One region of the Streptomyces sp. NPDC004658 genome, then DNA from elsewhere that is predicted to be linked to it. Evidence: riboswitches for the same ligand, from Rfam matches in the RefSeq annotation. Region 1 holds a riboswitch; each other region holds the start of a gene.
The links. Region 1 has a riboswitch for thiamine pyrophosphate ahead of thiC (phosphomethylpyrimidine synthase ThiC). Riboswitches for the same ligand answer to the same signal wherever they lie in the genome.
Positions count from the first base shown of each region.

Region 2: linked by a shared signal. The riboswitch ahead of ABZV94_RS07010 (thiamine ABC transporter substrate-binding protein) and the one ahead of thiC (phosphomethylpyrimidine synthase ThiC) in region 1 are both predicted to bind thiamine pyrophosphate.
Region 3: linked by a shared signal. The riboswitch ahead of thiO (glycine oxidase ThiO) and the one ahead of thiC (phosphomethylpyrimidine synthase ThiC) in region 1 are both predicted to bind thiamine pyrophosphate.

Region 1 is NZ_JBEXKG010000001.1:36,567-46,851, reverse strand. It holds gene ABZV94_RS00205 (SsgA family sporulation/cell division regulator) at 1-164, shown strand, start outside; gene ABZV94_RS00200 (YibE/F family protein) at 367-1,791, opposite strand; TPP riboswitch at 1,863-2,040, shown strand; gene thiC (phosphomethylpyrimidine synthase ThiC) at 2,033-3,817, shown strand; gene ABZV94_RS00190 (hypothetical protein) at 3,935-4,798, opposite strand; gene ABZV94_RS00185 (metallophosphoesterase) at 4,980-6,059, opposite strand; gene ABZV94_RS00180 (LacI family DNA-binding transcriptional regulator) at 6,372-7,484, opposite strand; gene hisC (histidinol-phosphate transaminase) at 7,939-9,018, shown strand; gene ABZV94_RS00170 (cyclophilin-like fold protein) at 9,032-9,409, opposite strand; gene ABZV94_RS00165 (cytochrome ubiquinol oxidase subunit I) at 9,618-10,285, shown strand, end outside.
Region 2 is NZ_JBEXKG010000011.1:28,938-39,222, forward strand. It holds gene ABZV94_RS06995 (SMI1/KNR4 family protein) at 1-67, opposite strand, end outside; gene ABZV94_RS07000 (hypothetical protein) at 29-160, shown strand; gene rlmN (23S rRNA (adenine(2503)-C(2))-methyltransferase RlmN) at 933-2,039, shown strand; TPP riboswitch at 2,063-2,171, shown strand; gene ABZV94_RS07010 (thiamine ABC transporter substrate-binding protein) at 2,253-3,362, shown strand; gene ABZV94_RS07015 (iron ABC transporter permease) at 3,410-5,011, shown strand; gene ABZV94_RS07020 (ABC transporter ATP-binding protein) at 5,012-6,031, shown strand; gene ABZV94_RS07025 (maleylpyruvate isomerase family mycothiol-dependent enzyme) at 6,056-6,853, shown strand; gene ABZV94_RS07030 (LAETG motif-containing sortase-dependent surface protein) at 6,913-7,590, opposite strand; gene ABZV94_RS07035 (Rossmann fold nucleotide-binding protein) at 7,794-8,918, opposite strand; gene ABZV94_RS07040 (VOC family protein) at 8,953-9,360, opposite strand; gene ABZV94_RS07045 (hypothetical protein) at 9,458-10,285, opposite strand, start outside.
Region 3 is NZ_JBEXKG010000050.1:6,740-17,024, forward strand. It holds gene ABZV94_RS19120 (DUF4126 domain-containing protein) at 63-665, shown strand; gene ABZV94_RS19125 (NAD(P)/FAD-dependent oxidoreductase) at 723-2,228, shown strand; gene ABZV94_RS19130 (hypothetical protein) at 2,303-3,247, opposite strand; gene metF (methylenetetrahydrofolate reductase [NAD(P)H]) at 3,304-4,227, opposite strand; gene thiE (thiamine phosphate synthase) at 4,324-4,974, opposite strand; gene ABZV94_RS19145 (Rv2175c family DNA-binding protein) at 5,075-5,440, opposite strand; gene ABZV94_RS19150 (FAD-dependent oxidoreductase) at 5,537-6,766, opposite strand; gene ABZV94_RS19155 (hypothetical protein) at 6,799-7,149, opposite strand; TPP riboswitch at 7,203-7,314, shown strand; gene thiO (glycine oxidase ThiO) at 7,312-8,523, shown strand; gene thiS (sulfur carrier protein ThiS) at 8,520-8,732, shown strand; gene ABZV94_RS19170 (thiazole synthase) at 8,736-9,530, shown strand; gene pknB (Stk1 family PASTA domain-containing Ser/Thr kinase) at 9,649-10,285, shown strand, end outside.

The DNA.
Region 1 (10,285 bases):
GCGACCAGGCCCTGTTCCGTTCGTCGGCGCCGCCGCTCGTGGCCTTCCTGGATCGTACGGACAAGCTCGTGCCGCTCGGCCAGGAGGGCGCGCTCGCCGATTTCGACGCTCACCTCGACGAGGCCCTGGACCGCATCCTGGCCGAGGAACAGAGCGCCGGCTGAAGCGTCACTGCCCGGGTAGGCGGGCGATCCGCCGTGCCGCGTGGGACTGTGCAGGAACGCTTCTGCGGCGGGGGTCCGCTCCGGCGGGCCCGCCCCTGCACGGTGGCCCTCTGCGCGGTGACCTCCCCTGCGCGGTGGTCTCCCCCTGAGCAGCGGACCCTCCGACTAGGGACAAAGCGCTTCCGGCACCCCTTCCCCCGCGTCACCGCTTCCGGCGTCGGCCCCGTCCGCCGCGTGCCGGTGTGCGCTGTGCCCCCACGGGCGCGGTGGCAGCGGGGCCGGGCCGGTCGGCCGACACGACGAGCGCGGCCAGCGCGGTGGTGACCGGCACCGAGGCGACCAGACCGATCGAGCCCACCAGCGTGCGCACGATCTCCTCGGCCACCAGCTCGCTGTTGGCCACGGTGCCGACGCTGCTCTGCGCGATCGAGAACAGCAGAAGGAGCGGCAGTGCGGCACCGGCGTAGGCGAGCACGAGGGTGTTGACCACGGATGCGATGTGGTCGCGGCCGATGCGGATGCCCGCCCGGTACAGTCCCCGCCAGCCCATCGACGGGTTGGCCTCGTGCAGCTCCCAGACGGCCGAGGTCTGCGTCACCGTCACGTCGTCCAGGACGCCGAGCGAGCCGATGATGACGCCGGCCAGCAGCAGACCGCTCATGTCGATCGACGGATACAGGCCGTGGATCAGGCCGGTGCTGTCGTCCGTGTTGCCGGTCAGGGCGGCCCAGCCGATGAACAGCGAGCCGAGCACGCCGATCAGGCAGAGTGAGATCAGCGTGCCGAGCACCGCCACCGACGTACGCGCCGACAGACCGTGGCACATGTACAGGGCGATCAGCATGATGGCGCTCGAACCGACCACGGCCACCAGCAGCGGGTTCGCACCCTCCAGGATCGCCGGCAGGATGAACAGCGTCAGGACCAGGAAGCTCACGGCCAGGGCGACCAGCGCCATGACGCCGCGGAGCCGGCCCACCACCACGACGGCGACCGCGAAGATCCCCGCGAGCAGTGCCATGGGGAACTTCCGGTTCACATCGGTCACCGAGTACTGCAGATCCTTGGGGGCGGAGGGCTCGTAGGCGACCACGACCTTCTCGCCCTGGTCCAGCTGTCGTGACTGGTCCGGCTGCACGACCTCGGTGAAGGTACGGCCCTTGTCCTTGCCGGTGTCGACCCGGATGGTGGCCTTCTTGCACCGTTCGTTGGCCTTCGCCTCCGCCGACGCGCCCTGCGCGGTGGAGGTGGCGCCGGTCGGGCTGCTGCCGGACGCGTTCACCGACTTGCAGCTGACCTCGACGACCCGGGTGACCGTCGCCTGCTGGGTCTGCCGGTCGAAGCCGACGCCGGTGCGTTTATGGGAGGGGGCCTGCCCGGGCCAGAGCACCACGAGGCCGACCAGGACCGCAGCGGTGAAGGGGACCAGGATCGCCGCGATGACCTTGCGCAGGTGCTGGGAGACGGGCGCCGCGGGGCCGTGACTGTGACTGTGGCCGTGCGAGTGGCTGTTGCCGTCCGAGTGATCGTGGCTGTGTGGACGGTGGCCGTGTCCGTCGCCCTGTTCCGGGTCGTCCCGGCGGGGCGGCTCGGGCGGCTGGTAGGGGTACTGCTCGATCCTGGTCACCGCCCGATCATCGCAAGAACGGTGGGGGCCCACTGTTCACCGCGCCACACATGACGCTAGCGTGGAGGCACCTTTGCACACGCGGGAGCTCGGAGCACCGGGCTGAGAGGGCGCTGACCTCCGTACACGCGATGTTTCACGTGGAACAAGAGGTGTTCCACAGGAAATGTCGGCAGACGGAAACCGCTGCGTCGACCGCTGAACCTGTTACCGGGTAATGCCGGCGTAGGGAGTAGGTCTCATGGCCAACAAGGACACACGCACGCCTGCCTCCATCCAGGACGAGAAGTCCCAGGAGGCCGGGAAGTCCATCGGCTGGCACAAGGCGTACGTCGAGGGCTCACGCCCCGATCTGCGCGTGCCGGTCCGTCAGGTGCACCTCACCAACGGGCAGTCGGTCACGCTGTACGACACGTCGGGCCCGTACACCGATCCACTCGTCGACACGGACGTCCGCCGCGGTCTGCCGCCACTGCGGGAGAACTGGATCATCGCGCGCGGTGACACAGAGGAGTACGCGGGTCGGCCGGTCCGTCCCGAGGACGACGGGATCAAGCACACCTCGCCGCGCGGCGGGCTGCGGAACCTCGACGCGGTCTTCCCCGGACGCCCGCGTCAGCCGCGGCGGGGCCGCAACGGCCAGGCGGTGACGCAGCTGGCGTACGCCCGCCGGGGCGAGATCACGCCCGAGATGGAGTTCGTGGCCCTTCGGGAGAACGTGTCCCCTGAGGTGGTCCGCGAGGAGATCGCGGCGGGCCGGGCCGTGCTGCCGGCCAACGTCAACCACCCGGAGATCGAGCCGATGATCATCGGCAAGCGGTTCCTGGTGAAGGTGAACGCCAACATCGGCAACTCGGCGGTGACCTCCTCCATCGAGGAGGAGGTGGAGAAGATGACCTGGGCGACCCGCTGGGGCGCCGACACGGTCATGGACCTGTCCACCGGCCGCAACATCCACACCACCCGCGAGTGGGTCCTGCGCAACTCCCCCGTCCCCATCGGCACGGTGCCGCTCTACCAGGCCCTGGAGAAGGTCGACGGCAAGGCCGAGGAACTGACCTGGGAGATCTACAAGGACACCGTCATCGAGCAGGCCGAGCAGGGCGTGGACTACATGACGGTCCACGCGGGCGTCCGGCTGCCGTACGTCCCGCTCACCGCCAACCGCAAGACCGGCATCGTCTCCCGCGGCGGTTCGATCATGGCCGCGTGGTGCCTGGCGCACCACAAGGAGTCGTTCCTGTACGAGAACTTCGAGGAACTGTGCGAGATCCTCGCCGCCTACGACGTCACGTACTCGCTGGGCGACGGCCTGCGGCCGGGCTCCATCGCGGACGCCAACGACGAGGCACAGTTCGCGGAGTTGAGGACGCTCGGGGAACTCAACAGGATCGCCAGGCGTTTCAACGTACAGACCATGATCGAGGGCCCGGGGCACGTCCCGATGCACAAGATCAAGGAGAACATCGACCTTCAGCAGGAGATCTGCGATGAAGCTCCGTTCTATACGCTCGGCCCGCTGACCACGGACGTCGCGCCGGCGTACGACCACATCACCTCCGGCATCGGCGCCGCGATGATCGCCTGGTGGGGCACGGCGATGCTCTGCTACGTCACGCCCAAGGAGCACCTGGGCCTGCCCAACCGGGACGACGTCAAGACCGGCGTCATCACCTACAAGATCGCCGCACACGCGGCGGACCTCGCCAAGGGGCATCCCGGAGCGCAGGAGTGGGACGACGCCCTGTCCGACGCTCGCTTCGAGTTCCGGTGGGAGGACCAGTTCAACCTCGCGCTGGACCCGGACACGGCTCGGGAGTTCCACGACGAGACGCTGCCTGCGGAGCCCGCCAAGACGGCGCACTTCTGCTCCATGTGCGGCCCGAAGTTCTGCAGCATGAAGATCTCGCAGGACATCCGGCGTGAGCACGGCGGCAGCCGGGCCGAGATCGAGGAGGGCATGGCCCAGAAGTCGAAGGAGTTCGCGGCGGCCGGCAACCGGGTGTACCTGCCGATCGCCGACTGAACGACGCATGCGGAACTCGTCGCGCCGGCCGGTCCGATGGCGGCCGGCTGGTGCGACGGGCGCCGTGGGGTGCGCGGCCGGCCGGGGTGACGGCGGCGGACCGGTGGGCCGCTCGGGTCACTCGGGCCGGTGTTCCGGGCCGCCGAAGTCCGGGCTCGTGTAGTCGGGGCTGGTGAAGCTCGGGCGGCCGGTCCCGGTGCCGTCCTCGGGGCTGGTGAAGCCGGGGCGGTCGTAGCCGAGGCGCGGGATGCGGCCGGTCGGTGCGGGCGGGGTCGGCGGATGCGCCGCGGGCGGGCCGGGCTCGCTGAGTGCCTCCCGGAGGAAGGGCAGGATGCCGCGCTCCAGCAAGGCGTCCCGCCAGGCCTCCTTGGCCCTGGCCAGTTCCTCGTGGGCCGCGTCCCGTGCCCGGTCGTCCGCCGGGGTGCTGTTGCGCAGGGCGGTGAGCAGCAGTCCGACCGCGGCGACGAGGATCGCCGCCGCGGTGATGGCACCGAACACCCAGCCGGCGGTGAGCATGGTCCGGGCGAAGGCCTGGCCGGGGTCGAGCATCTTCAGGATGTAGCCGACGAGCAGGAAGATCACCGCGGCGGTTCCGGAGAGGACGGGAGCCAGGACGGCGATGACCGCGATGGCGCCCGCGCCGGCGCTCTCGGCGGCTTCGCCGAGGGTGGTGGCGAGGCCCGTGGCGGTCGCCCCAGGGTCCGCTTCCTCGGAGTCGCCGACGGCCGGCGGACCGGACAGCGCCGGGTGGCGCAGTGCGTCGCGCAGCTTGACGTAGTGCTGGTACTCGGCCGCCGCGGCTGCCGTGATCAGGGCGGAGGCGTTGAGCGCCATGGTGCGCAGTTGTTCGGAGTTGAGCCGCTGTCCGACGGCGGCCAGTTCCGGTCGGTGCGGTGCGGAGCGCAGCGCCTCATCGAGGAGCCGCTCGAATTCCTGGCGGTCCTCGCTCTGCAGGTGCTGCGGAACGCTGTTCATGTGCATCCCCCGATGCTCCGTAGGGCTTGGGGCTCGCACGCCGGCGAGCCGTCGGGCAGAAACGGAGGGGAGCCTGCTACGGATAAGCCGATGGTAGAGCCGTGACGGCGCGCGGTGACAGGGGATTGCCGGAATTTGCGGTCCGGCCTGCGCGTACGCGGCTGGGGGAGGTCCGCCCGACGAACGGTCAGTTGTCCAGGGGCAGTTGCTGGACCAGCAGCTTTCCGGCCATGGTCACTCCGCCGTCCATGGCGATGGCCAGTCCGTCGGCGTAGACGTGCGGTCCCTCGACGACCGGGCGGGTGCTCTCCTCGCCGTCCTCGGAGCCGACCTGGCCGAGGAGATAGGGAATGGGGCTGTGCCCGTGAACGACCCGGGTGCCGCCGTACGTATCGAGGAGGGAGCGCACGGCGTCGGCGCCGCCCTCGTCGCGGAAGGAGAAGCGCTTGGTGAACTTGCGGAACAGGTCCCAGACCTCGTCGGCGTCGTTGCGGGTCAGAGCCTCGCGGACGGTGTCGTTGACCGCTTCGATGGAGTCGCCGTAGTCGAGGTAGGCGGTGGTGTCGGAGTGGAGGAGCAGATAGCCGTCGACCTCCTCGACGGCGTCGAGGCGGGCCATCCACTGCAGGTGGTGGTCCTGGAGGCGGTCCATGTCGGTCTTCTGGCCGCCGTTGAGCAGCCAGGCCGCCTGGAAGGTGGCGGTGCCCGCGCCGGAGTTGACCGGGGTGTCGCCGAACCGTTTGGCGCCGAGGAGCAGCAGCTCGTGGTTGCCCATGAGGGCCTTGCAGTAGCCGCCGGCGGCCGCCGCCTCGGCGGACAGCCGCATGACCAGGTCGATGACGCCGATGCCGTCCGGGCCGCGGTCGGTGAAGTCGCCGAGGAACCACAGCCGGGCGGTGCCGGCGCACCACTGGCCGGAGGCGTCGATCAGGCCCTGCTCCTGAAGGGCCGCCACCAGCTCGTCCAGGTAGCCGTGGACGTCACCGACGACGTAGAGCGGGCCGGGCCCGGTCGCGGGCTGCGGGGCCGGGGCGGCGGGGGCGGGCTCGACGGGGACCTGGAGGGTGTCGCCGCGGTTGATGACGGGCAGGTCGCGCTGGGTGGGGGTGTAGCCGTCGGGGTACGCCTCGTCGGTGGGCGGCACCACGTCGCCGGGGTGGACGTGCTGGACGTACGGACCGGTCTCGTGGACGTACGCGGGTACCCGGAAGTCGCGCAGCGTCGCCGTCCGCTCCGCCTCGGGTCCCTGACCGGCCCCCTGAGTCATCAGACCCCTCCACCATCGCGCCGCATCTGCACCGCTTCGGACTGCCTGGTCGCAGCGGTCCGCGGTGTCGTGGGCCCATCATAGGAATGCGCGTCGCGCCGTGTGATGACCCAGGGGTGGTGAATCGGAACAAGACTCCAGTTCACCGCGGCTTTCGCCCCGTTTGGGCAGATGTTCGGCCTGCTGGCGGCCGGACGATTCCTCGGTCCGGCGGGTTCGCCCCGCCCGGACCGTGCCGGCCGGTCCTCCGCACCGGCCGGTCACCTCTTCCGCACCGGCCGGGCCCCACGCGGGCCGGTGCGGCGGGTGGTGCTACTTCTCGTCCGGTGTCCGCGGCGGGCTGACCGTCGTGCGCGGGGACCGCCGCTGGGAGGAGGTGCGCACGATCAGTTCGGTCGGTATCACCTGCTCGACCGGCTGGTCCGACTCGACGCCCTCGATGGCGTCGATGAGGAGCTGGACGACGGCGGTGCCGATGCGGCGCGGCTTCAGGGACAGGGTGGTGATGGGCGGCTCGGTGCTGGCGTACACGGTGGACTCGCTGCAGCACACCAGCAGCAGGTCGTCGGGGACGCGCAGGCCGTAGCGGCGGGCGGCGGCGAGCAGGTCGGTGCCGTTGGGGTCGAACAGCCCGTACACCGCGTCGGGCCGGTCGGGGCGGGCGAGCAGCCGGTCGGCGGCGACGGCACCCGCGCACGGGTCGTGCGCGGGGTAGGCCTCGTAGACCGGGTCCTGGCCGACCCGTTCGCACCAGCGCAGGTACGCGGTGGTCGACAGGTGGGTGTACGTGTCCGTCGTGGTGCCCGTGAGCAGGCCGATGCGGCGGGCGCCGGCGGCGGCGAGGTGGTCGAGGATGCCGAGTACGGCCGCCTCGTGGTCGTTGTCGACCCAGGCGGTGACGGGGAGCGCGCCGGCCGGGCGGCCGTCCGAGACGACCGGCAGGCCCTGCCGGACCAGCTCGCTGACGACCGGGTCCTGGTCGGAGGGGTCGATGACGACCGTGCCGTCCAGGGCGACGTTGGACCAGACGTCGTGGCGGGAGGTCGCGGGCAGGATGACCAGGGCGTAGCCGCGGGCGAGCGCGGCCGAGGTCGCGGCCCGGGCCATCTCGGCGAAGTAGGCGAACTCGGTGAAGGTGAAAGGTTCATCCCCGTACGTCGTCACGGTCAGGCCGATCAGACCCGACTTGCCGGTACGGAGGGTGCGGGCGGCGGCCGACGGCCGGTACCCCAGCCGGTCGGCGACCTCACGGACATGGCGCCGGGTGGCATCCGGGAGCCGGCCCTTGCCGTTGAGGGCGTCGGACACGGTCGTGATGGAGACCCCGGCGGCGGCGGCGACGTCTCTGATGCCCGCCCGGCCCGGCCGGCTGCCTCGACGTGAGGTTTCCGCGCGGCTCACCTGGTGCTTCCCTGCTGCTGTCATGGCGAGCCGATAGTAGGGCTCATGCGGTGGGGTAGTGCGGACGCATATGCACGCGTTGACAGGCACGTTTCTGCATGGTCATTGGAGGTCAACTTCCTTGGAACCCAAGGTTGTTGACCGATCCAATAGTAAGACGTGACTTGTCGACGCGGATGGACCTACCAAGTCCCCGATGTCTCGAAGAGGTCTCAACTCACCTTCACGGGGGACGCGCGCCACGGCGCAAGCTACCGGCGCATAGATATATGTACGGCGCGCCCCCCGAAACGTACGCCTTCGTACGGGGATGCCCTGGATGCCGGTGGAAGACGTGAGCTTGGCAACCTCCCGGCGGCGACGGCCGCACTGCCGGCCCTCCCGCACCTGTTCGCAGCGGCGCCGAATCCTCTTAAGGTGAGGAGTATTGGATGCCGGCGGTGTCGACGGGCCGCCGGTGGTCGCGAGGAGGACTGCGGTGAGCGAGACGAGCCCGAAGCTGCGCGCCGAGCTGGAGGGTATCCCCACCTACAAGCCGGGGAAGCCGGCCGCGGCCGGCGGTCCGGTCGCCTACAAGCTGTCCTCCAACGAGAACCCGTACCCGCCGTTGCCCGGCGTGCTGGAGAGCGTGACGGCGGCGGCCTGCGACTTCAACCGCTACCCGGACATGGCCTGCACCGGGCTGATGAACGAGCTGTCCGACCGCTTCGGTGTGCCGCTCTCCGACCTGGCCACCGGCACCGGTTCGGTCGGCGTCGCCCAGCAACTGATCCAGGCCACCAGCGGCCCCGGTGACGAGGTGATCTACGCCTGGCGGTCGTTCGAGGCGTACCCGATCATCACGCAGATCAGCGGCGCACGCTCGGTGCAGGTGCCGCTGACGCCGGGCGATGTGCACGACCTGGACGCGATGGCGGACGCGATCACCGACCGGACCCGGCTGATCTTCGTCTGCAACCCCAACAACCCGACCGGCACGGTGGTGCGGCGGGCCGAACTGGAGCGGTTCCTCGACCGGGTGCCCGCTGATGTGCTGGTGGTGCTGGACGAGGCCTACCGGGAGTTCATCCGCGACCCCGAGGTGCCCGACGGTGTCGAGCTGTACCGGAAGCGGCCCAACGTCTGCGTCCTGCGGACGTTCTCCAAGGCCTACGGGCTCGCCGGGCTGCGCGTCGGTTTCGCGATCGCCCACGAGCCGGTGGCGGCGGCGCTGCGCAAGACGGCGGTGCCGTTCGGGGTGAGTCAGCTGGCTCAGGAGGCTGCGATCGCTTCGCTGCGGGCCGAGGACGAACTGCTGGGCCGGGTGGGTTCGCTGGTGTGCGAGCGCACGCGTGTGGTCGACGCGCTACGGGCCCAGGGCTGGACGGTGCCGGAGACGCAGGCCAACTTCGTATGGCTGCGGCTCGGGGAGAGCACGGTGCCGTTCGCACAGGCGTGTGAGGAGCACGGGGTGGTGATCCGGCCGTTCCCGGGCGAGGGTGTGCGGGTGACGGTCGGGGAGGCCGAGGCGAACGACATCTTCCTGAAGGTGGCGGAGGGGTTCCGCAAGGAGCTGTAGTCCGGCGGCAGCCCTATTCGTCGATCAGCTCCACCCGGATGGGGTCGCCGTCGGGTACGGTCGCCAGCAGGTCGGCGTCCCCCTCCACGCTGCCGAGAACATTGCACGGGCTCGCGAGGCGGCACTCCTCGCCTCGCGAGATCGGCGTGGGGCCGTAGGGGAGGGCGAGTGCGTCGCCGTCCGTCCAGAAGGCCACCGTGCCTGGTTCCACGATCTGTCGCGCGTCCGTTTCACGTGAAACCGAGACGCCTGTGTCGAAATACACCTCCTCACCCCATGTGCGCGCGGTCGAAGCGAGGGGTAGCGCCTTGGCCAGAGCCTGGGCTGTCGGGGTGGTCGCGTCGAGGGTCGCGGTGACGTTGCCCGCGGGCCAGGAGATGCGTATCTGCATGGCGGGAAATTCAACAAGATGTTGAAGTCGCTGCCAAGACCTTGACGTGACGGCGGAGGGGGGACCCCCCTCCGCAGGCTGAAAATCAGTGCGTCATAATGGCTTGTGAATGTGAACGCGTTCACAAGCGCGTCCCGTTTGCTCCTTATGTATGCAGCAAAAGGGGCGAACCGCCGCTGTACCACGCCGTAGTAAGGAGAGTGACGACGTGGACCTGGCTTTGGCGCCGGAGACACTGGCGCGCTGGCAGTTCGGCATCACCACCGTCTACCACTTCCTGTTCGTTCCGCTGACGATCTCCCTGGCCGCGCTCACGGCCGGGCTGCAGACGGCCTGGGTGCGCACGGAGAAGGAGAAGTACCTCAGGGCGACGAAGTTCTGGGGCAAGCTCTTCCTGATCAACATCGCGATGGGTGTGGTCACCGGCATCGTGCAGGAGTTCCAGTTCGGCATGAACTGGTCCGACTACTCACGCTTCGTCGGGGACATCTTCGGCGCCCCGCTCGCCTTCGAGGCGCTGATCGCGTTCTTCTTCGAGTCCACCTTCATCGGCCTGTGGATCTTCGGGTGGGACAAGCTGCCCAAGAAGATCCACCTGGCCTGCATCTGGATGGTCTCGATCGGCACGATCCTGTCGGCGTACTTCATCCTCGCGGCGAACTCCTGGATGCAGCACCCGGTCGGCTACAAGATCGACAAGGCCAGGGGGCGGGCCGAGCTGACCGACTTCTGGGCCGTGCTGACCCAGAACACCGCTCTCAGCCAGGCCTTCCACACCCTGTCCGCGGCCTTCCTGACCGGTGGTGCCTTCATGGTGGGCATCTCCGCCTACCACCTGGCCCGCAAGAAGCACATCCGCGAGATGAAGACCTCGCT
Region 2 (10,285 bases), on a different contig from region 1:
TGCGGTACGGCTCCGGCAGAACCATGCCGTGCTCCGCTTCGAACGCGCGCACCGCTTCCCAGCCCAGCGCGGACCGAGCGCCATCGTCGACAGCGAAAGCCGCACGAAGCGCCGCGAGGTCATCAGGGTTCGCCTGTTCAAGATCCATGCGGCCCATTGATACCAGTCAGCGGTGACAGAACTCCCGGCTCGCGTCATGGCCGGATCGCTCCCTTGTGTGCCCTTCGTGTACGTGTCACACAGTTGAAAGGCGGGTGATCGGGCGAAGGGGGCGCTGCATGTCCATGCCGGGGGGCGATCCGGCAGCACCGTCGGACTGGGCGGTCGAGCGGTTCGGGCGGCATGCCGGCGCGCTCGCCGCCGCGGTTCCAGTGCAACTGGCCAAGGCGCATGCCAAGGCTCACGCGGCGCACATGGCGGCGGGGCTGAAGAAGCGGAGTCCCTACGGTGTCGCCCTCGCCGGAGCGGTGCGTGAGGGGCTGGCGGACGCGGCACGGGAGCTGGGGGAGTCCGTGCGGGACGTACGGGGATACGAGTACGCCGTGATCAACGAGCACGCGCTCTTCCCTTTCCGGTACGCGGACAAGCCGCGGCCCCTGGATCGTGCGCGGTTGCCCGCCAACGCATCCCCCACCCGGCGGCGGCTTTTCCGGGCCCACGGGCCGCAGACTCCGGACGGGCTGTTCGAGGTCGACGCCGGCCTGGCGACGGAGGAGTACCTGGGACTGCACGAGGCGTTCGAGGAACTGGGGGCCTCCACGAGACTCGTCTGCGTGTGCCGGGTGCTCGGCCGCTCGACGGGCTCTGGGGCGGCCGGGCCGTCCCTGGGCCGTCCGAGGCCGCTCAGCGGCGACAGGTGGCGACCACTGACGACAGTCGCAGCGAACGGCACCCGCAGCCCACCCAAGTCGATCTGCGACACTGGAACCACCATGCCCAAGCCCGGAGAACTCACTTTCGTCGCGCCGCGCGGAGCCAAGAAGCCGCCGCGGCATCTCGCCGACCTCACGCCTGCCGAGCGCAAGGACGCCGTGGCCGGGATCGGTGAGAAGCCGTTCCGTGCCAAGCAGCTCTCGCAGCACTACTTCGCGCGGTACGCGCACGAGCCGGAGCAGTGGACCGACATCCCCGCCGGTTCCCGCGCCAAGCTCCAGGAAGCGCTGTTCCCGGAGCTGATGACCGTCGTCCGGCATCTGTCCACCGACCAGGGGACCACGCGCAAGACGCTCTGGCGGCTGTTCGACGGGACGCTGGTCGAGTCCGTGCTCATGCGGTACCCGGACCGGGTCACCATGTGCATCAGCTCGCAGGCAGGGTGCGGTATGAACTGCCCGTTCTGCGCGACCGGGCAGGCGGGGCTGGACCGGAACCTGTCCACCGCGGAGATCGTCCACCAGATCGTGGACGGCATGCGGGCCCTGCGGGACGGCGAGGTGCCCGGCGGGCCCGCGCGGCTGTCCAACATCGTCTTCATGGGGATGGGTGAGCCGCTCGCCAACTACAAGCGGGTCGTCGGTGCCATCCGGGCGCTCACCGACCCGACGCCGGACGGGCTCGGTCTCTCGCAGCGCGGGATCACCGTCTCCACCGTCGGACTCGTGCCGGCCATCCACCGGTTCGCGGACGAGGGTCTCAAGTGCCGGCTCGCGATCTCCCTGCACGCCCCCGACGACGAGCTGCGCGACACCCTCGTCCCCGTGAACACGCGGTGGAAGGTGCGCGAGGTGCTGGACGCCGGGTTCGAGTACACCGAGAAGTCCGGGCGCCGGCTGTCCATCGAGTACGCGCTCATCCGCGACATCAACGACCAGGCGTGGCGGGGGGACAGGCTCGGGCGGCTGCTGAAGGGCAAGCCCGTGCACGTCAACCTCATCCCGCTGAACCCGACGCCGGGGTCGAAGTGGACCGCGTCGCGCCCGGAGGACGAGAAGGCGTTCGTGGAGGCCATCGCCGCCCACGGCGTGCCCGTCACCGTCCGGGACACCCGTGGACAGGAGATCGACGGAGCCTGTGGTCAGCTCGCCGCCACCGAGCGGTAATCTGACCCCGTCCACATATCTTCATATTCCGACAGGGGAGCGCCACAGCGCTGAGAGTGCGGCGGACAGGGCCGCAGACCCTCTGAACCTCGCCCAGGTCATTCTGGGTAGGAAGTTCGGTCATCACTCAAGCTGTTGCGCCCTGCCCGGGTCTCCCCAGCGGAGCCCGGGCAGGGCCGCGTCTCTTCCTGGCCAACCCCAGGAGGACATCCAGTGCACAACAAGACCTTCGTGGCCGTGGCGGTCGGGCTCGGCCTGATCGGGCTGTCCGCGTGCGGTGCGTCGGACGGGGGGTCGTCCTCGGACTCCAGGACCGTCACCCTCGTCAGCCACGACTCGTGGGCCGTGTCCAAGAAGGTGCAGCGGGACTTCGAGAAGCAGTCGGGGTACAAGCTGCGGGTCCTCAACGACGGCGACGCCGGGCAGGCCGTCAACAAGGCGATCCTGACGAAGGACAACCCGCAGGGCGACGTGTTCTTCGGCGTCGACAACACCCTGCTCTCCCGCGCCCTCGACAACGGGCTGTTCCAGCCGTACACGGCCAAGGGCCTCGACAAGGTCGCGGCCCCCTACCAGCTGGACCGGGCCAAGCACCGGGTCACGCCCGTCGACTACGGCGACATCTGCGTCAACTACGACAAGGCCTGGTTCAGCAAGCACAGGCTGGCCCCGCCGCAGACCTTCGCCGACCTGGCCAAGCCGCAGTACAAGAACCTCCTCGTCACCGAGAACGCGGCCACCTCCTCTCCCGGCCTCGGCTTCCTGCTGGGCAGCGCCGCGCGGTTCGGGGATGGGGGTACCTCCCGCTCGAGCGGAGCCGAGAGTGGGGGAGGGTGGCAGGACTACTGGAAGAAGCTCAAGGCCAACGGCGTCAAGGTGGTCGACGGCTGGGAGCAGGCCTACTCCCAGGAGTTCTCCGGCTCCACCGGGGGGAAGAAGGCGGGCGGTGACCGGCCGCTCGTGGTGTCGTACGCCTCCTCGCCGCCCGCCGAGGTGATCTACGCCAAGAAGCGGCCCGCCACCGCCCCGACCGGCGTGGCCACCGGCACCTGCTTCCGGCAGATCGAGTTCGCGGGGCTGCTCAGCAACGCGAAGAACCCCGAGGGGGCCAAGGCGTTCATCGACTTCCTGGTCTCCAAGGAGTTCCAGGAGGACATGCCGCTCAACATGTTCGTCTACCCGGTCGTGAAGGGGGCCGCCGTCCCCGCCGACTTCACGAAGTACGGGCCGGCCGCCAAGGACCCCGAGACCATGGCCCCCGACAAGATCGCCGCCAACCGCGACCAGTGGGTCAAGTCGTGGACGTCACTCGTACTGAAGTGACCGCCCGCGCGAGGGACAGGCGCGGGAGCGCGGCGCGGCTCGGCCTCATGGCCCTGCCCGTCGCGTTCTTCGCGCTGTTCTTCGCCTGGCCCGTGGCCGCGATCGTCGCGCGCGGGCTCAGGATGGACGGCGCCTGGCACCTGGGGCGGATCGCGGACGTCGTCGCCCAGCCGGACATCCGGCACGTGCTGTGGTTCACCACCTGGCAGGCGCTCGCCTCCACCGCGCTCACCCTGCTGCTCGCCCTGCCCGCCGGCTACGTCTTCGCCCGCCTCGACTTCCCGGGCAAGCAGGTGCTGCGGGCCGTCGTCACCGTCCCGTTCGTGCTGCCGACCGTCGTCGCGGGCAGCGCCTTCCTGGCACTGGTCGGCCGGGGCGGACTGCTGGACGAGCTGTGGGGGGTACGGCTGGACACCACGGTGTGGGCGATCCTGCTGGCCCATGTCTTCTTCAACTTCGCGGTCGTCGTCCGGACCGTCGGCGGGCTGTGGGCGCAGCTCGACCCCCGGCAGGAGGAGGCCGCGCGGATGCTGGGCGCCTCCCCGCTGACGGCCTGGCGGAAGGTCACCCTGCCGGCGCTCGCGCCCGCCGTGGCCGCCGCCGCCCTGATGGTGTTCCTGTTCACCTTCACCTCCTTCGGCGTGGTGCAGATCCTCGGCGGCCCGACCTTCTCCACCCTCGAAGTGGAGATCTACCGGCAGACCTCCGAGGTCTTCGACCTGTCCACGGCCGCCGTCCTCACGCTGGTCCAGTTCGCGGCGGTCGGCGCGGTCCTCGCCGTGCACGCCTGGACGGTGCGGCGCCGGGAGACCGCGCTGCGGCTCGTGGACCCGGGGGCGACCGCGCGGCGCCCGCGTGGGGCCGGGCAGTGGGCCCTGCTCGCCTCGGTGCTCGCCACCGTCGCGCTGCTGCTCGTCCTGCCGCTCGCCGTTCTGGTCAGCCGCTCCCTGGACGCGCCCGGCCTCGGCTACTACCGGGCGCTGACCCGCGCGGACGGCGGTACGTTCCTGGTGGCGCCCGTGCACGCGGTGTGGACCTCGCTCCAGTACGCGGTCGCGGCCACCGGCATCGCCGTGGTGATCGGCGGTCTCGCCGCCGCCGCGCTGGCCCGGCGGGACGCGGGACGGCTGGTGCGGGGCTTCGACGCCCTGCTCATGCTGCCGCTCGGCGTCTCCGCCGTGACCGTCGGCTTCGGCTTCCTGATCGCGCTCGACGAGCCGCCGCTCGATCTGCGCCAGTCCTGGCTCCTGGTGCCGCTCGCCCAGGCGCTGGTCGGCGCCCCGTTCGTCGTACGGACCATGCTGCCCGTGCTGCGCGCGGTGGACGTCCGGCTCAGGGAGGCGGCGGCGGTGCTCGGCGCCTCGCCCTGGCGGGTGTGGCGGGAGGTGGATCTGCCGCTGGTGCGGCGGGCGTTGCTGGTCGCGGCCGGGTTCGCGTTCGCCGTGTCGCTCGGCGAGTTCGGGGCCACCGTGTTCATCGCCCGCCCCGACAACCCCACGCTCCCGGTCGCCGTGGCCCGGCTGCTCAGCCGCCCCGGCGACCTCAACTACGGCCAGGCGATGGCCCTGTCGACGATTCTGATGGTGGTGTGCGCCGCCGCGCTGCTGCTCCTGGAGCGGCTGCGGACCGACCGGACGGGGGAGTTCTAGATGCTGCTGAGCCTGGATGCCGCGACCGTGCGCTTCGGCGGGCGGGCCGTGCTCGACGCCGTCGGGCTCGATGTCGCCGAGCACGAGGTGGTGTGCGTCCTCGGCCCCAGCGGCAGCGGCAAGTCGACCCTGCTGCGGGCCGTGGCCGGACTCCAGCCCCTGTCCGGCGGACGGGTCCTGCTCGACGGCCGGGACCAGGCGGGCGTCCCCGCGCACCAGCGGGGCGTGGGACTGATGTTCCAGGACCACCAGTTGTTCCCGCAGCGGGACGTCGGCGCCAACGTCGCCTTCGGACTGCGCATGCACGGCGTCGCCAAGGGCGAACGGGACGCCGAGGTGGGCCAGTTGCTGGAGCTGGTCGGGCTGCCCGGCGCCGCCCGACGGGCGGTGGCCTCGCTGTCCGGCGGCGAGCAGCAGCGCGTGGCCCTCGCCCGGGCGCTCGCGCCCCGCCCCCGGCTGCTCATGCTGGACGAGCCGCTGGGCCAGCTGGACCGCTCGCTGCGGGAGCGGCTGGTGGTCGAACTGCGCGAGCTGTTCGGCCGGTTGGGTACGACCGTGCTCGCCGTGACCCACGACCAGGGCGAGGCGTTCGCGCTGGCCGACCGGGTGGTGGTGATGCGGGACGGGCGGATCGCGCAGACCGGGACGCCGCTCCAGGTGTGGCAGCGGCCCGCCGACGCGTTCGTCGCCCGCTTCCTCGGCTTCGAGAACGTGGTCCCGGCGACCGTCGCCGGCACGGCCGCCGACAGCCCGTGGGGCAAGCTGCCGGTGCCCGACGGTTCCGCGCAGGGCAACCGCACGGTCCTCGTCCGGCCCGCCGGCGTCCGGCTCGTCCCCGCCGACCAGGGCCTGGCGTGCACGGTGACCGCCCGCACCTTCAGGGGCACCCACGTGGCCGTCCACCTCCAGCCGGCGGACGGCCCCCGGCTGGAGGCGGCCTGCCCGCTCCGGGACGCGCCGGAGCCCGGAGCCCGGGTCGGCGTGGAGTTCGACGTGGCCGAAACCGTCGTGCTCGACTGATCAGGACGCCCCTAGGGTGAGGTCATGTCCGTGCTCACGCATGACCGTTACTGTGACGAGATCGCCCACCAGGTCGAGCGGTTGAGAGCCGTGGTGACGTCCGGCGCCGACCTGTCCGCCACCGTGCCGACCTGCCCCGACTGGTCGCTGGAAGACCTCGTGCGCCACACGGGGGGCGCCCTGCGCTGGGTGGACACCCTGGTGCGCACCCGGGCGCGGGAGAACATCCCGCCGGAGCGGGTGCCGCTGGGCGCCGGTCCGCAGGGGCGCGGGGACGCGGCGGCCCTGGACGAGTGGCTCGCCGACACCGGTGAGCGGGTCGTCGGCGCGCTGCGCGAGGCCGGTCCCGACACCGGGGTGTGGGCGTGGGCCGGGATGCTGAACACCGGCTTCTGGGCCCGCCGTATGGCCTGCGAGATCACCGTGCACCGGGCCGACGCCACGCTCGCCGCCGGGCTTCCCTACGAGGTCGCGCCCGACATCGCGGCGGACGCGCTGGACGAGTGGCTCCAGCTCGTGGAGTGGGTGCAGGGCAACACGCCCCGCGAGGCGGCGCGGGATCTGCGCGGCCCGAAGCGCTCGATCCATCTGCACGCCACCGACGCCGACCCGGCCCTGCACGCCGAGTGGATGGTCGAGCTGGGCGAGGAGGGCGTGAGCTGGCGGCGCGGGCACGAGAAGGCCACGGTCGCCCTGCGCGGCCCGCTCACCTCGGTGCTGCTCGCCTTCTACCGCCGGCTGCCGCTGGACACGCCCGGCCTGGAGGTGCTCGGCGACCGGGAGGTGCTGGAACTCTGGCTGGAGCGGACCGTGTTCGGCTGACGCGCTCCGGCCCGTCCCCTGGGCACAGGGAACGGGCCGGAGGCGGTACGGCGGTGCGGTCAGCCGTTGCGGCTCGCCCCGCGGCGGCGCATGCCGAACCAGACGGCGCCACCGCCGACGACGACCAGGAGGGCCGCGACGCCGGCTATCAGGCCGGTGTTGGAGTTCGCACCGGTCTCGGCGAGGTTGGACTCACCGGCCGCCGGGGACGGCGCGTTCTCGGAGGTGCCGGCCGGGGCGGAGCTCGACCCCGAGGCCGACGGGGCGGGGGTCGCCGGCTGGGCCGGGGCGGACTTGCTCGGCGACGACGACGGCGACGGAGAGGGCGACACGGTCGCGCTCGCCGTCGGCTTCGGGGACTCGCTCTCGGTCTCGCAGGCGGTGGACGGGGTCACCAGGTCCGGCTGGATGTCCTCGTCGACGATGGTGCCGGCCTTGACGTGGATCCGGTAGGTGGCGCTCGGCTTCCAGTCCTCGGAGAAGGTGATCCGAACACCCTCCTTGGACCCCTTGACCGGCTGCTCGCCGATCTTCGTCTCGACACCGCCGACGCCCTTGAGGAAGACGCTGACGGTGGCGTCCTTGGCGGACGCGTCGGTGTCGGTGACGACGATGACGCCCTTGCCGCCGTCGCACTTGGCTTCGGCGGAGAAGTCCTTGATGTTGCACGCGAGAGCGGAACCGGCCAGGCCCAGCACCAGCGCCGCGGACCCGGAGGCGACACCCAGAACGCGCACGGAACGGCGTACGCTACGGAGAGTCTTGGACAATGTTTGTCCTTTACAGAGTGCAATTGCGGGGGGTGGAGGGGACGTTGGGGCGACGAGTGAGACACGGACAGCTGAGGCCCCAGCGACCCCGGGAGGCTCACAGGTTTATAAGCGCTCCATAAGTAGTGTCAACGCATCGGCCGTCAACGGCCGTTGACTTTGCCCGCATATTAACCGCCCAGACGTTTGAGCGCGTCCGGAGCCTGCTCGATCCGGTCAACGAGGGCGATACGGGACTCCATCGCCCGCCCCCGCGCCAGCGACCTGAGCAACGGCCAGGCCGGCAGCTCCCGCGTCCAGTGCCCGCGGTCCACGAGCACCATCGGGGTCGGCTCGCCGCGCGACTCGTAGTAGTTGGGCGTCGCGTTGTCGAAGATCTCCTGTACGGTCCCGGCGGCGCCCGGCAGGAAGACCACCCCGGCGGTGGAGCGGGCCAGCAGGCCGTCCTCGCGGGTGGCGTTGGCGAAGTACTTGGCGAGGTGCGCGGCGAAGGCGTTCGGCGGCTCGTGGCCGTAGAACCAGGTGGGGATGCCCACCGAGTCCCCGCCGCCCGGCCAGCGTTCGCGCACCTCGAAGGCGGCGTGCGCCCACTCGCCGACCGACGGCCGGAACGAGGGCGCCTTGGCGAGCAGCCGGAGCGCGTCGTCCAGCATGCCGTCGGCGAACGGGGCTGCGTACGCGCCGAGGTTGGCGGCCTCCATCGCGCCCGGTCCGCCACCGGTGGCGACCGTGTAACCGGCCCGGGCGAGTGCGCGGCCGAGCCGGGCGGCACCGGCGTAGGCGTCCGTCCCCCGGGCCATCGCGTGGCCGCCCATGACGCCCACCACCCGGGCACCCGCGAGGAGTTCGTCCAGGGCGTCGGAGACGGCGTCGTCGTGGATCGCGCGGAGCATCGAGGCGAAGACGTCGCCGTCGGCCCTCGTCCGCTGGAACCAGGCGTAGGCGCGCGCGTCCGGCGTCACCTCGTACCCCGCGTCCAGCGACTCGAACAGTTCGTCGGGCGTGTAGACGCGGGCGCGGTAGGGGTCGAACGGGAGCCCCGGTACGGGCGGGAACACCAGGGCTCCTCCCGCGCGGACCCGTGCGGCGGCCTCGGGGTCCATCGGGCAGCCGAGGAAGACGGCACCGGTGGTGTCGAGGCGGAGCAGGACGTCCGTACGGCTGGTCAGGTCGACGGCCTGGACCCGGAACCGGGCGAGCGAGCCGTGTTCGGCGACGACCTCGTCGAACTCGGCGAGGGACTCTATCTCGCGGTCGTGGGCGGCGCGGTGCGGCTGGGCGGGTGTCGATGGCACCCGCCCATGCTGGCACGGATGTTCGGCCGCGGGGTCAGCTCTGGATGGCCGCCGGGTCCATCCACACCACTTCCCAGGTGTGCCCGTCGAGGTCGTCGAAGGCGCGGCCGTACATGAAGCCCTGGTCCTGGGTCTGGCCGGTCGCCGTGCCGCCGGCCGCGACGGCCTTGTCGACCAGTTCGTCCACCTGCGCGCGGCTCTCGGCGCTCAGGCAGATCAGCACCTCGCTGGTCGTCGTCGCGTCGGCGATCTCCTTCTTGGTGAAGGTGGCGTAGAACGGCTTGGTCAGCAGCATCGCGACGATGGTGTCGCTGATCACCACGGAGGCCGCCTTCTCGTCGCTGAACTGCGGGTTGATCGAGTAGCCGAGTTCCGTGAAGAACTTCTTCGAGGCGTCGAGGTCGTTCACGGGCAGGTTCACGAAGATCATCTGCTGGTACATGCGGGCCTCTCCCGTCCGGGTCGTGCGCGGTTCGTCGTGCTCGGTGGGTAGACCGGCGGCCCGCGCCGGACTCATCGGTGACCGCTGAACTTCTTTTTCAGTTCAGCGGCAGTGCCGACAGGCCGGCGACCCCGAGGGTGAGCGGGCCGAACAGGGCCAGCAGGGCGGCCACGCGCAGAGCGGCGGCGCCCCGCAGCATCACGGCGGGCGCGCCGAGGCGGAGCAGCGCGGCGACGGTGTCGGCGCGGCACTGGCGGGCCTCCACGGCGGCGGTGAGGAGGGTGGCGAGCGTGGAGCCGGCGACGACGAGCGCGCCGAGGGCGGAGAGCGGGCCGGAACCGGGGGCCGGGCCGGCGCCGTCGTACAGGGCGGTCATGGCGTAGCCGGCGGACGCCACCGCGCACACCACGCCCAGCGGGCGGCCGATCCGGGCGGCCTCCGCCATGAGGACCCGGCCGGCGAGCAGTCTCAGCGCCCCCGGGCGGGTGGACTGGAGGAGCCGCCCGCACAGGTGGGTGAGGCCCGGGGCGGCCAGGACGAGACCGGTGGCGGTGAGGAGCCAGCCGAGGAGGACGGCGAGCGAGGGGGCGGGGGTGGAGCGGCCGGCGTACGCCTGTACGGCCAGTCCGGCGGTGACGAGGGCCACGCCCCAGGGCAGCCCGGAGGGGGCTCGGACCTCGGCGTCCGGTGCGGTCGCCGGGGGTTCGGCGTCGGGCGCGGGGTCCGGCGCCGACGCGTCGCCGTCCGCGTCCACCGCCCCGGCGGTACGACCGCCCGCGGGAGGCGGGTCGGCTGCGGCCGGCGCCTTCGGCTCCGCCGCCCGTGCCCTGAAGCGTCCCGCCGCCCCGAACGTCTCCTTCTTCGGGGCCTGCCCGTATGCCCCGAAGCGGCCGAAGCCCCGGCCGGTCCGGGGCGGGGGAAGCGG
Region 3 (10,285 bases), on a different contig from region 1:
TACTCAGCCGTCCGCGCGCGTGCCCACGCCTGTGGTCCGCCCGCCTGGCTACGATCGCGTCCGTGTCCGTACTCCCTCTGGTCTTCACGAGCGGCTGGGCCAGCGGCGTCAACGCCTACGCGGCGGTGCTGCTGCTCGGTGTCCTCGGCGCGACCGGGGTCGCCGACGACGTCCCGCAGACGCTGCAGCGCCCCGAGGTGCTGATCGCGGCGGGTGTGCTGTTCCTGTGCGAGGCCGTCGCCGACAAGATCCCCTACGTCGACTCGCTGTGGGACTCCGTGCACACGGTGGTCCGGCCGCTCGCCGGTGCCTGGGTCGGGGCGCTGCTCGCCGGGCAGAGCGGCTCCCTCTCCGACGTGGCGGCCGGCCTGATCGGCGGTTCGACGGCGCTGGCCAGCCATGCCGTGAAGGCCGGGACGCGGATGGCGGTCAACACCTCGCCCGAGCCGTTCAGCAACATCGCGCTGAGCCTCGCCGAGGATCTCGGGGTCGGCGGCATCGTCACGCTCGCGGTGTTCCACCCGGAGGCGGCGGCGGTCATCGCGGCCGTCCTGCTGGCCGGCGGGCTGCTGACCCTGCTGTTCCTCGTCTCCCGCATCCGCCGCTTCCTGCGCCGCCGGGCCCAGCGCCGGGAGGAGCGGCGGCTCGCCTCACGGGCCCCCTGACCTGCGCCGGAGCGCCCCGCGGCCGGGCTGTCGGTGGCGGTCGATAAAGTCACGGGCATGGCACGGATTGCGGTGATCGGCGCCGGGACGGGCGCGATGGCGGCTGCCGCCCGGCTGGCCGTCGCGGGCCACCGGGTGACGGTGTACGAGCGGACGGAGACGTACGGCGGTGCGGTGCGCCGGTTCGAGCGGGACGGGTTCCGCTTCGACACGGGCCCGGGACTGCTGACGCTGCCCGCCGTGTACCGCGACCTGTTCATCAAGACCGGCAAGGAACCGCTGGAGGAGTGCGTCGAGCTGGTCCAGGTCGACCCGTCCTCGCGGCACGTCTTCGCGGACGGCACCCAGGTGTCCCTGCCCAACGCCTCGCGCGCGGGCGTCGTCGCGGCACTGGACGAGGCACTGGGCGCGGGGGCGGGCGAGCGCTGGGGCGACTTCCTGGTGCGGGCCCGGGAGGCCTGGGACCGCACCCGCCGGCCGCTGCTGGAGGAGCCGCTGTGGCCCAACTGGCAGGTGCTGGCCGACAAGGAGCCGTATCCGGGCACCACCTACAAGCGGCTGCTGGGCAGGCGCCGCGTGGCCAGGCTGTCCGAGATCGGCGGACGGGAACTGCGCGACCCGCGGCTGGCGCAGCTGCTGGACGGGTACGCGCTCGCGTACGGCGTCGACCCGGGCACCGCCCCAGCGAGCGCGGCCGTGCTGCCCTACATGGAGCACGCCTTCGGCACCTGGTACGTGCGCGGCGGCATCCGCGAGCTGGCGCGCGCGGTGTACGACCGGTGCCGGAAACGGCGGGTGGAGTTCGTGTTCGGCGCCGAGGTCACCCGGATCCTGGAGAAGGACGGCCGCGCGGCCGGGGTGGAGCTGGCCGGGGGCACGGTGGCCGAGGCGGACTTCGTGGTCGGCCAGGGCCCCTGGAGACTGCGCGGCCTGACGGGCCGCCAGGTGTACGGGGCCGGGGCCGTCGAGCCGGAACCGGAGGACCGGTACCCGGGCCGGATGGTCGTGTGCCTGGCGCTGCGCGGGGCACGGGAGCCCGGCGCGGTGCACCGCACGGTGGTGCACGCGGCCGACGGCGAGGGTGATCTGGATCTGTTCCGGCACGGGGTGCTGCCCGACCTGCCGACGACCGTCGTCGACCGGCCGGACGACCCGTCCCTGCGCCCCGACGGGGAGCACGAGAGCGTGGTGCTGACGGCGACGGTGCCGTCGGCGGCGGAGTACGACTGGGCGGCGCCCGGTGCCGCCGGCGCCTTCGCGGACCGGATGGCCGCCGCCGCCGAGCGGGCCGTGCCGGGGCTGCGCGAGCGGGTGCTGTGGCGCGAGGTCCGCACACCGCTGGACACCGAGCGGGAGACGGGAGCCGCGGGCGGTGCCGTGCCGCCGCCCGCGCTGGCCGCGCCGGAAGGGGTGCTGCATCCGGCCAACTCCACGGCGCTGCCGGGTCTGTTCGCCGTCGGCGGCTGGTCCCACCCGGGCGGCGGCCTCCCGCACGCCGGCATGTCGGGCGCGCTGGTGGCCGGACTGATCGTGGAGGGCCCGGAGTTCCGCGGCTCCCAGTGAACGGGCGCGGTGAACGGGCGCGGTGAACGGCGGGCGGCCCCGCGGGGACGGGCCGTGAGCCGGGGTCCGGTCCCTCAGAAGCGGTACTGCTCGTCGTACCCGGCGCCGGGCTGCGGCTGCTGTCCGCCCTGCTGGTGCGGGTACGGCTGTTCCTGCGGGAGTTCGCCGCCGTAGTTCTCGTCGGTGCGCTGCTGCGGCACCCACACCCCGCCGGCCGGGGTCTCGCCGTAACCGCCCGTGGCGTACGGGTCCTGCGCGTAGCCCTGCTGCTGCCCGTACTGCTGGCCGTACCCCTGGTCGTAGGAGCCGTAGGACTGGCTGCCGATGTACGGGTCGGAGTAGTTGGCATAGCCCTGCTGGGCGGCGCTGTCGTAGCCGTACCCCTGCTGGCCGTAGCCGGAGTAGTCGTAGGCGTAGCTCTGCTGGTCGCCCTGCTGGGCCGTGTGCGCGTGGGCGGGGTCGCCGTAGACGCCGTAGTTGCCGGTGTCGTCGGGGAGGGGCTGCGGCTCGTAGACGGCGGTGGTCTCGGCGGCGGTGGGATCGGCCGCTCGGGCGGCGACCGGGGTGAAGACGTCGTCGCGGTCGTAGTCGTCGTCGTAGCCGCCGTGCGTCTCGCCGTGGCCGTAGGAGCCGGGGCCGCCGGCGTGCTCGGGGTCGCGGTCGTCGGCGTCCTGGCCGAACTCGGCGTCGGGGCCCTGCGGCTGCGGCTCGTGCCGGTCCGCCCGGCCGCGGCGCCGCTTGCTGCCGCCCGCCGCCTCGGGGCCGGGCCGCTTGACCGCCCAGCCGGAGGCGAAGCCGCGGCGGAACGACAGCGTGACGTAGGTCTGGCCGACCGCGAAGGCGATCGCGCCCAGCCCGATCACGACGACGGACGGCATCAGCACGCCCACCACGACGCCGAGGAAGCCGCCGAAGGCGAGGAGGCGCCAGCGCAGCCGCGCCTTGTACTGCAGCAGCACCTCGCCCAGCAACCACAGCGCGACGCCGCCGAACGCGATGTAGAGGACCGTCCAGCCCATGTACGCCCCTCTCCCAGTGACCGCTACGCAGTGTGTCGTATCGCGGTGCGGCCGGTCTAGGCCTGCGGGGGGTGGTGCAGGCCCAGGTTCTCGTAGATTTCCAGGGTCGCCGTGGAGTTGTTGAGCGTGATGAAGTGCAGTCCGGGCACTCCCTCGGCCAGCAGCCGCGCGCAGAACTCCGTGGCGAACTCGATACCGATGGAGCGTACCGCCGCCGGATCGTACTTCGCTGTGAGGATCCGCTCTTTCAGGGCGTCCGGGACATGGGCGTTGCTGAGCTTCGGCAACCGTTCCAGCATCTTCACGCTGGTGACCGGCAGGACTTCCGGGATGACCGGGGTGTCGCAGCCCGCGGTCGCCACGCGGTCGCGCAGGCGCAGATACGACTCCGGCTGGAAGAACATCTGTGTGATGGCGTAGTCGGCGCCCGCACGGCACTTGTCCACGAAGTGGGCGACGTCGGTGTCCCAGTCCGAGGAGCGCGGGTGCATCTCCGGGAACGCGGCGACGCCCACGCAGAAGTCGCCGGATTCCTTGATGAGCCGGACGAGTTCGGCCGCGTAGGTCAGGCCTCGGGGGTGCGGCACCCACTCGCCCATCGGGTCGCCGGGCGGGTCGCCGCGCACGGCGAGCATGTTGCGGATGCCCGCGTCCGCGTACTGGCCGATGATGTTGCGCAGTTCGGCGATGGAGTGGTCGACCGCGGTGAGGTGGGCGACCGGGGTCAGGGTGGTGTCCGCGACGATCTGCTGGGTCTCCTTGACCGTGCCCGCGCGGGTGGAACCGCCGGCGCCGTAGGTCACGGAGACGAAGTCGGGGGCGACCGCCTCGACCCGCCGGAGCGCGCTCCACAGGTTCCGCTCGCCCTTCGGGGTCTTCGGCGCCGAGAACTCGAACGAGTACGTCGTCTTGCCGGTGGCGAGGATGTCGCGCACGGTGCGTGCGCGATCAGTCCTGGTGGATGCAGTTCCGAGGGCCATACCGGCAGGTTAGCCAGGGGTGGGCGGTCCCCCAACCGGATGCCGGGAATTTGCCCGATTTGCCGCTCTCCTGTCCAGCACGTGGACAGAAAGGCTCTAGTGAGCGTCGCGGAGCCGCTTCGCGAACTCCGCCGCCGCCGCGCCCGGGTCGTCCGCCTCGGTGATCGCGCGGACCACGACCACCCGGCGGGCACCCGCGTCCAGCACCTGGTCCAGGTTGCCGAGGTCGATGCCGCCGATGGCGAACCACGGGCGGTCGGTGCCGAGGGCCGCCGCGTAGCGGACGAGGCCGAGGCCGGGGGCGTGGCGGCCGGGCTTGGTGGGGGTGGGCCAGCAGGGGCCGGTGCAGAAGTAGTCCACGCCCTCCTGGACGGCGGCAGCGGCGGCCTCCGCCTCGGCGTGCGTGGACCGGCCGATCAGCACCCGGTCGCCGAGGATCGCCCGGGCCGCGGGCACCGGAAGGTCGCCCTGGCCGAGGTGGAGCACGTCGGCGCGGGCGGCGTGGGCGACGTCGGCCCGGTCGTTGACCGCGAGCAGCTTGCCGTGCCGGGCGCACGCGTCGGCGAAGACCTCCAGGTGCTCCAGCTCCTCGGCGGCCTCCATGCCCTTGTCCCGCAGCTGCACGATGTCGACACCGCCGGCCAGGACCGCGTCCAGGAACCCGGGAAGGTCGCCCTGGCGCTTGCGGGCGTCCGTGCAGAGGTACAGGCGGGCGTCGGCGAGCGCGGCGCGGGCGGTGTCGGACATGCGTGGGTCCCCCCGTGGTCGGTGTCCCTGGCGGTGGCGTGCGGTGCGCGGTGGCGCACGGGCGTCCGGCCCGCACGCCACCTGCCTGTTGCGGTTCGGCTCAGACGGCGAGCGCCTGGGCGCGGCGCTTCACCTCCGTGCCGCGATTCTCGCTCAGGGCCTGCGCGGGGGTGCCGGGCAGGGTCGGGTCGGGGGTGAAGAGCCACTCGATCATCTCTTCGACCGTGAAGCCGTCGTCCCGCAGGAGCGTCAGGGTCCCGGACAGGCCCTTGACGACCTTGTCCCCGTCGATGAAGGCGGCGGGGACGTGCAGCGCCCTGTTCTCACCACGGCGTACGGCGATGAGCTGGCCCTCCTTGACCAGCTGCCGGACACGCGTCACCTCGACACCGAGCATGTCGGCGATGTCGGGCAGGGTGAGCCAGGCGGGGACGAGAGCATCGATCTTTGCGTCAATCTCGGTCACGCTTCCTAGCCTGCCATCCCCCACCGACAGTCGGAAGCCAGGCAGGTCCAGGTGGGAGGATGTGCCGGGCCGTGCAGGTCCCGGCGGGAGGATGTGCTACGCCGTGGCGTTCTTCAGCGGCCGCGCCGGGTCGGTCAGGGCTTGCGGATCCATCTGCCGGCCGGCCTCGATGAGGCGGCGGCCCTGGGCCAGGTCGCGGGGGCGGCCGACGGCCAGGAGGGCCACCAGGCGGTTCTCGCGGAGCCAGCAGACCGTCCAGGACGGCCCTGCCGGGTCGCCGCGCCAGAGCAGGCGGTCCGCCGCGGTGTGATGGCCGGCGTACTGGACGAACCGGCCGAACTGCTCGGACCAGAAGTACGGCACCGGGTCGTAGACCGCGGGGGTCTCGCCGAGGATGTTCGCGGCGACCGTGCGCGGCCCCTGGAGGGCGTTGTCCCAGTGGTGGACGAGGAGCCGCTCGCCGTAGCGCGCCGACGGGAAGGAGGCGCAGTCGCCGACGGCGTACACGTCGGGCGCGGAGGTGCACAGGCGGTCGTCGGTGAGGACCTCGCCGTGCGCCCCCAGCTCGATGCCGGAGCCGGCCAGCCAGCCGGTGGCGGGGCGGGCGCCGATGCCGACGACGACGGCGCCCGCGGGCAGCCGGGTGCCGTCGGCGAGCACCACCTCGCCGGGTTCGACGCGCTCCACGCGCGCGTGGGTGCGCAGCTCCACGCCCGCCTCGGCGTACCAGGCGGCCATGGGTGCGGCGACCTCGGCGGGCAGGGCGCCGGCGAGCGGATGGCCGGCCGCCTCCACGACGGTCACCGCGCAGCCGGCCTCCCGGGCGGCGGTCGCGAACTCGGCGCCGATCCAGCCGGCGCCCACGACGACGATGTCGTGCTGCCGGGCGAGCACGGGGCGCAGCCGTTCGGCGTCGTCCAGGGTGCGCAGCAGGTGCACGCCGGGCACGCCCTCGGTGCCGGGCAGCCGGACCGGTTCGGCACCGGTGGCGACGACCAGGACGTCGTACGGCACGGGCCCCGTCTCGGTGTCCAGCTCGTGTTCGGCGGGGCGCGCGCCGTACACCTCGCAGCCGAGCCGCAGCTCGACCCCGAGGGACTCGAAGTCGACCTCGAAGGCGGAGCCCTCGGCCTTGCCGAGCAGGACCGCCTTCGACAGCGGCGGCCGGTCGTACGGCTGGTGCGGTTCGGCGCCGATGATGGTCACGTCGCCCCGGAAGCCCTGCTCCCGCAGGGCGACCGCGGTCTGCACCCCGGCCATGCCCGCGCCGACGACGACCACGCGCCGCTCCGGTGCCGTGCCCTCTTGCGCTGTCTGCTCGCTCACCCGATCACCATAGACAATTGACGATCCGTCAGTCAGGGGGCGTGCTCGGTGACCTGCTCGACCACGCTCGTGCCGGAGCCGGCCCGGGACTCCCACTCCCAGGTCTCGTCCAGGCGTACCCGCCCGTCGGGCAGCTCGGCGACCGTGGACACGCAGTGCCCCGAGGAGGTCGTCCCGTCGGTCTTGAGCTGCACGTACCGGAAGTCCAGCCGGTCGCCCTCGCGGGTGCCGACCAGATGGCCGCGCACGATATCGCCGCCCGCGTACTCGGCCCAGATCTCGCCGTCCTTCTCGTGGTACGCGAACCGCGTGCGGGTACCCACCTGACCTGGGGCTTGGTCCGCCACGGGGGCGAGGATCAGTCCGTCGAGCGATCGGGCCATGGAACGGGGCTCCCTTACGGGTGAGGAGGGCGGCGGGCTAGGGTTGCCACCGTACAAGCACTCGCGGGAGCCCGGACGCACCGGGCTGAGAGGGAGGCTGGCGGCCTCCGACCGTACGAACCTGATCCGGGTCATGCCGGCGAAGGGAGGGGCTGGACGCCCATGTCGTCACGTACGTCCGACGTCCTCGTCATCGGGGGCGGGATCATCGGCCTGGTCACGGCCTGGCGCGCGGCGCAGCGCGGGCTCGCCACGGTTGTCGTGGACCCCGAACCCGGCGGCGGGGCCGCGCGGGTTGCGGCCGGGATGCTGGCCGCGGTCACCGAACTGCACTACGGCGAGGAGACCCTGCTCGCCCTGAACCTGGAATCGGCCCGCCGCTACCCGGCCTTCGCGGCCGAGCTGACCGAACTGACCGGCCGTGACCTCGGCTACCGCCGCTGCGGCACCCTCGCCGTCGCCCTGGACGCCGACGACCGTGCCCACCTGCGCGAACTGCACGCGCTCCAGCAGCGCTCGGGCCTCGACTCGGAGTGGCTGTCGGGGCGGGAGTGCCGGCGCCTGGAACCGATGCTGGCGCCCGGGGTGCGGGGCGGGCTGCGGGTCGACGGCGACCACCAGATCGACCCGCGCCGGCTGGCGGCGGCCCTGGTGGACGCGTGCGAGCGGGCCGGTGTGGTGTTCCACCGCGCGTGGGCGCAGCGGCTGGACGTGGTGCGGGAGCGGGCCGCCGGGGTCACCACGGCGGACGGCACCGCGCTGCGCGCGGACCGGGTGGTGCTCGCGGCCGGCAGCCTGAGCGGACGCCTCGCGGGCGTGCCGGACGAGCTGCTGCCTCCGGTGCGGCCGGTGAAGGGACAGGTGCTGCGGCTGACCGTGCCGCGCCGCTACGCGCCGTTCCTGAGCCGGACCGTGCGGGCCGTGGTGCGGGGCGGCCAGGTGTACCTGGTGCCCCGGGAGAACGGCGAACTGGTCGTCGGTGCCACCAGCGAGGAGCTGGGCTGGGACACGACCGTCACGGCCGGGGGCGTGTACGAGCTGCTGCGCGACGCGCACGAGCTGGTGCCCGGCATCACCGAGCTGCCGCTCACCGAGACCCGGGCCGGGCTGCGCCCCGGCTCCCCCGACAACGCGCCGCTGCTCGGCCCGTCCGGGCTGGCCGGGCTGCTGCTGGCCACCGGGCACCACCGCAACGGCGTGCTGCTCACCCCGGTCACCGGGGACGTACTGGCGCACGCCCTGGTCACCGGTGAGCTTCCCGAGGAGGCCCGCCCGTTCACGCCGCGGCGCTTCGGCGCGCCGGGGGAGAACGCGGCGCCCGGCGAGGACACCGCATCCGAGGAGACGATGGAAGAGCTGGAGCAGCCCGCATGAACGGCCCGGTCATGATTTCCGTCAACGGGGAGCGCCGGGAGATCGCCCCGGGCACCGCCCTCGACACCCTCGTCCGGACCCTCACCGCCGCCCCGCGCGGGGTGGCCGCCGCCGTCAACGAGACCGTCGTCCCGCGCGCGCAGTGGGCGACGACCGCCCTCGCCGACGGCGACCGGGTCGAAGTCCTCACCGCCGTGCAGGGAGGCTGAGCCATGGCCGACGATCCCCTGGTCCTCGGTGACCTGACCTTCTCCTCCCGGCTGATCATGGGCACGGGAGGGGCGCCCAGCCTGGACGTGCTGGAGCGGGCGCTGGTCGCCTCCGGTACGGAACTGACCACGGTCGCGATGCGCCGGGTGGACCCCTCCGTGCACGGGTCGGTGCTGTCGGTGCTGGAGAGGCTCGGCATCCGGGTGCTGCCGAACACGGCCGGCTGCTTCACCGCGGGCGAGGCCGTGCTGACCGCCCGGCTGGCCCGGGAGGCGCTGGGCACGGACCTGGTGAAGCTGGAGGTCATCGCCGACGAGCGGACGCTGCTGCCGGATCCCGTGGAGCTGCTGGAGGCGGCGGAGACACTGGTCGACGACGGGTTCACGGTGCTGCCGTACACGAACGACGATCCGGTGCTCGCGCGGAAGCTGGAGGACGTGGGGTGCGCCGCCGTCATGCCGCTGGGCTCGCCGATCGGGTCCGGTCTGGGGATTCGCAACCCCCACAACTTCCAGCTGATCGTGGAGCACGCGCGCGTGCCGGTGATCCTGGACGCGGGGGCCGGTACGGCGTCGGACGCGGCGCTGGCGATGGAGCTGGGGTGCGCGGGCGTGATGCTCGCCTCCGCGGTGACCCGGGCCCAGGAGCCGGAACTGATGGCGACCGCCATGAAGCTGGCGGTGGAGGGGGGCCGGCTGGCCCGGCTGGCCGGGCGGATTCCCCGGCGGTACCTCGCCGAGGCGTCGTCCCCCGTGGAGGGGGTGGCCCGGCTGGATCCCGAGCGGCCGGCGTTCTAGGGCCCGTCCGCCGTCGGCGTCCGCGAGGTCGTGAGTGCGTCACAGGTCGGCTGCAGTGCTGGTGGGAAAGCGGTCTCGGCGGGGGAAGCGTCGGTGCGCCCTCGTAGACTCCCCTCTCGTGGATACGACCCTTCAGGACCCCCTCGTCGGGCAGGTGCTCGACGGCCGGTACCGCGTCGACGCGCGGATCGCGGCCGGCGGGATGGCCACGGTCTACCGGGCCCTGGACACCCGCCTGGACCGCGTGCTCGCGCTGAAGGTGATGCACCCGGCGCTCGCGGCCGACGGCGCGTTCGTCGAGCGGTTCATCCGGGAGGCCAAGTCCGTCGCCCGGCTGGACCACCCCAACGTGGTGCAGGTCTTCGACCAGGGGACCGACGGGTCGTACGTCTACCTGGCGATGGAGTACATCGCCGGCTGCACCCTGCGGGACGTGCTGCGCGAGCGGGGCGCGGTGCAGCCGCGGGCCGCGCTGGACATCCTGGAGCCGGTGCTCGCCGCGCTCGGTGCCGCGCACCGGGCCGGGTTCGTGCACCGGGACATGAAGCCCGAGAACGTGCTGATAGGCGACGACGGCCGGGTGAAGGTCGCCGACTTCGGGCTGGTGCGCTCCGTGGACACGGTGACCAGCACGACCGGTGCGGTGCTCGGGACCGTCTCCTATCTCGCGCCTGAGCAGATCGAGCAGGGCACCACCGACCCGCGCGTCGACGTGTACGCGTGCGGTGTGGTCCTGTACGAGATGCTGACGGGCG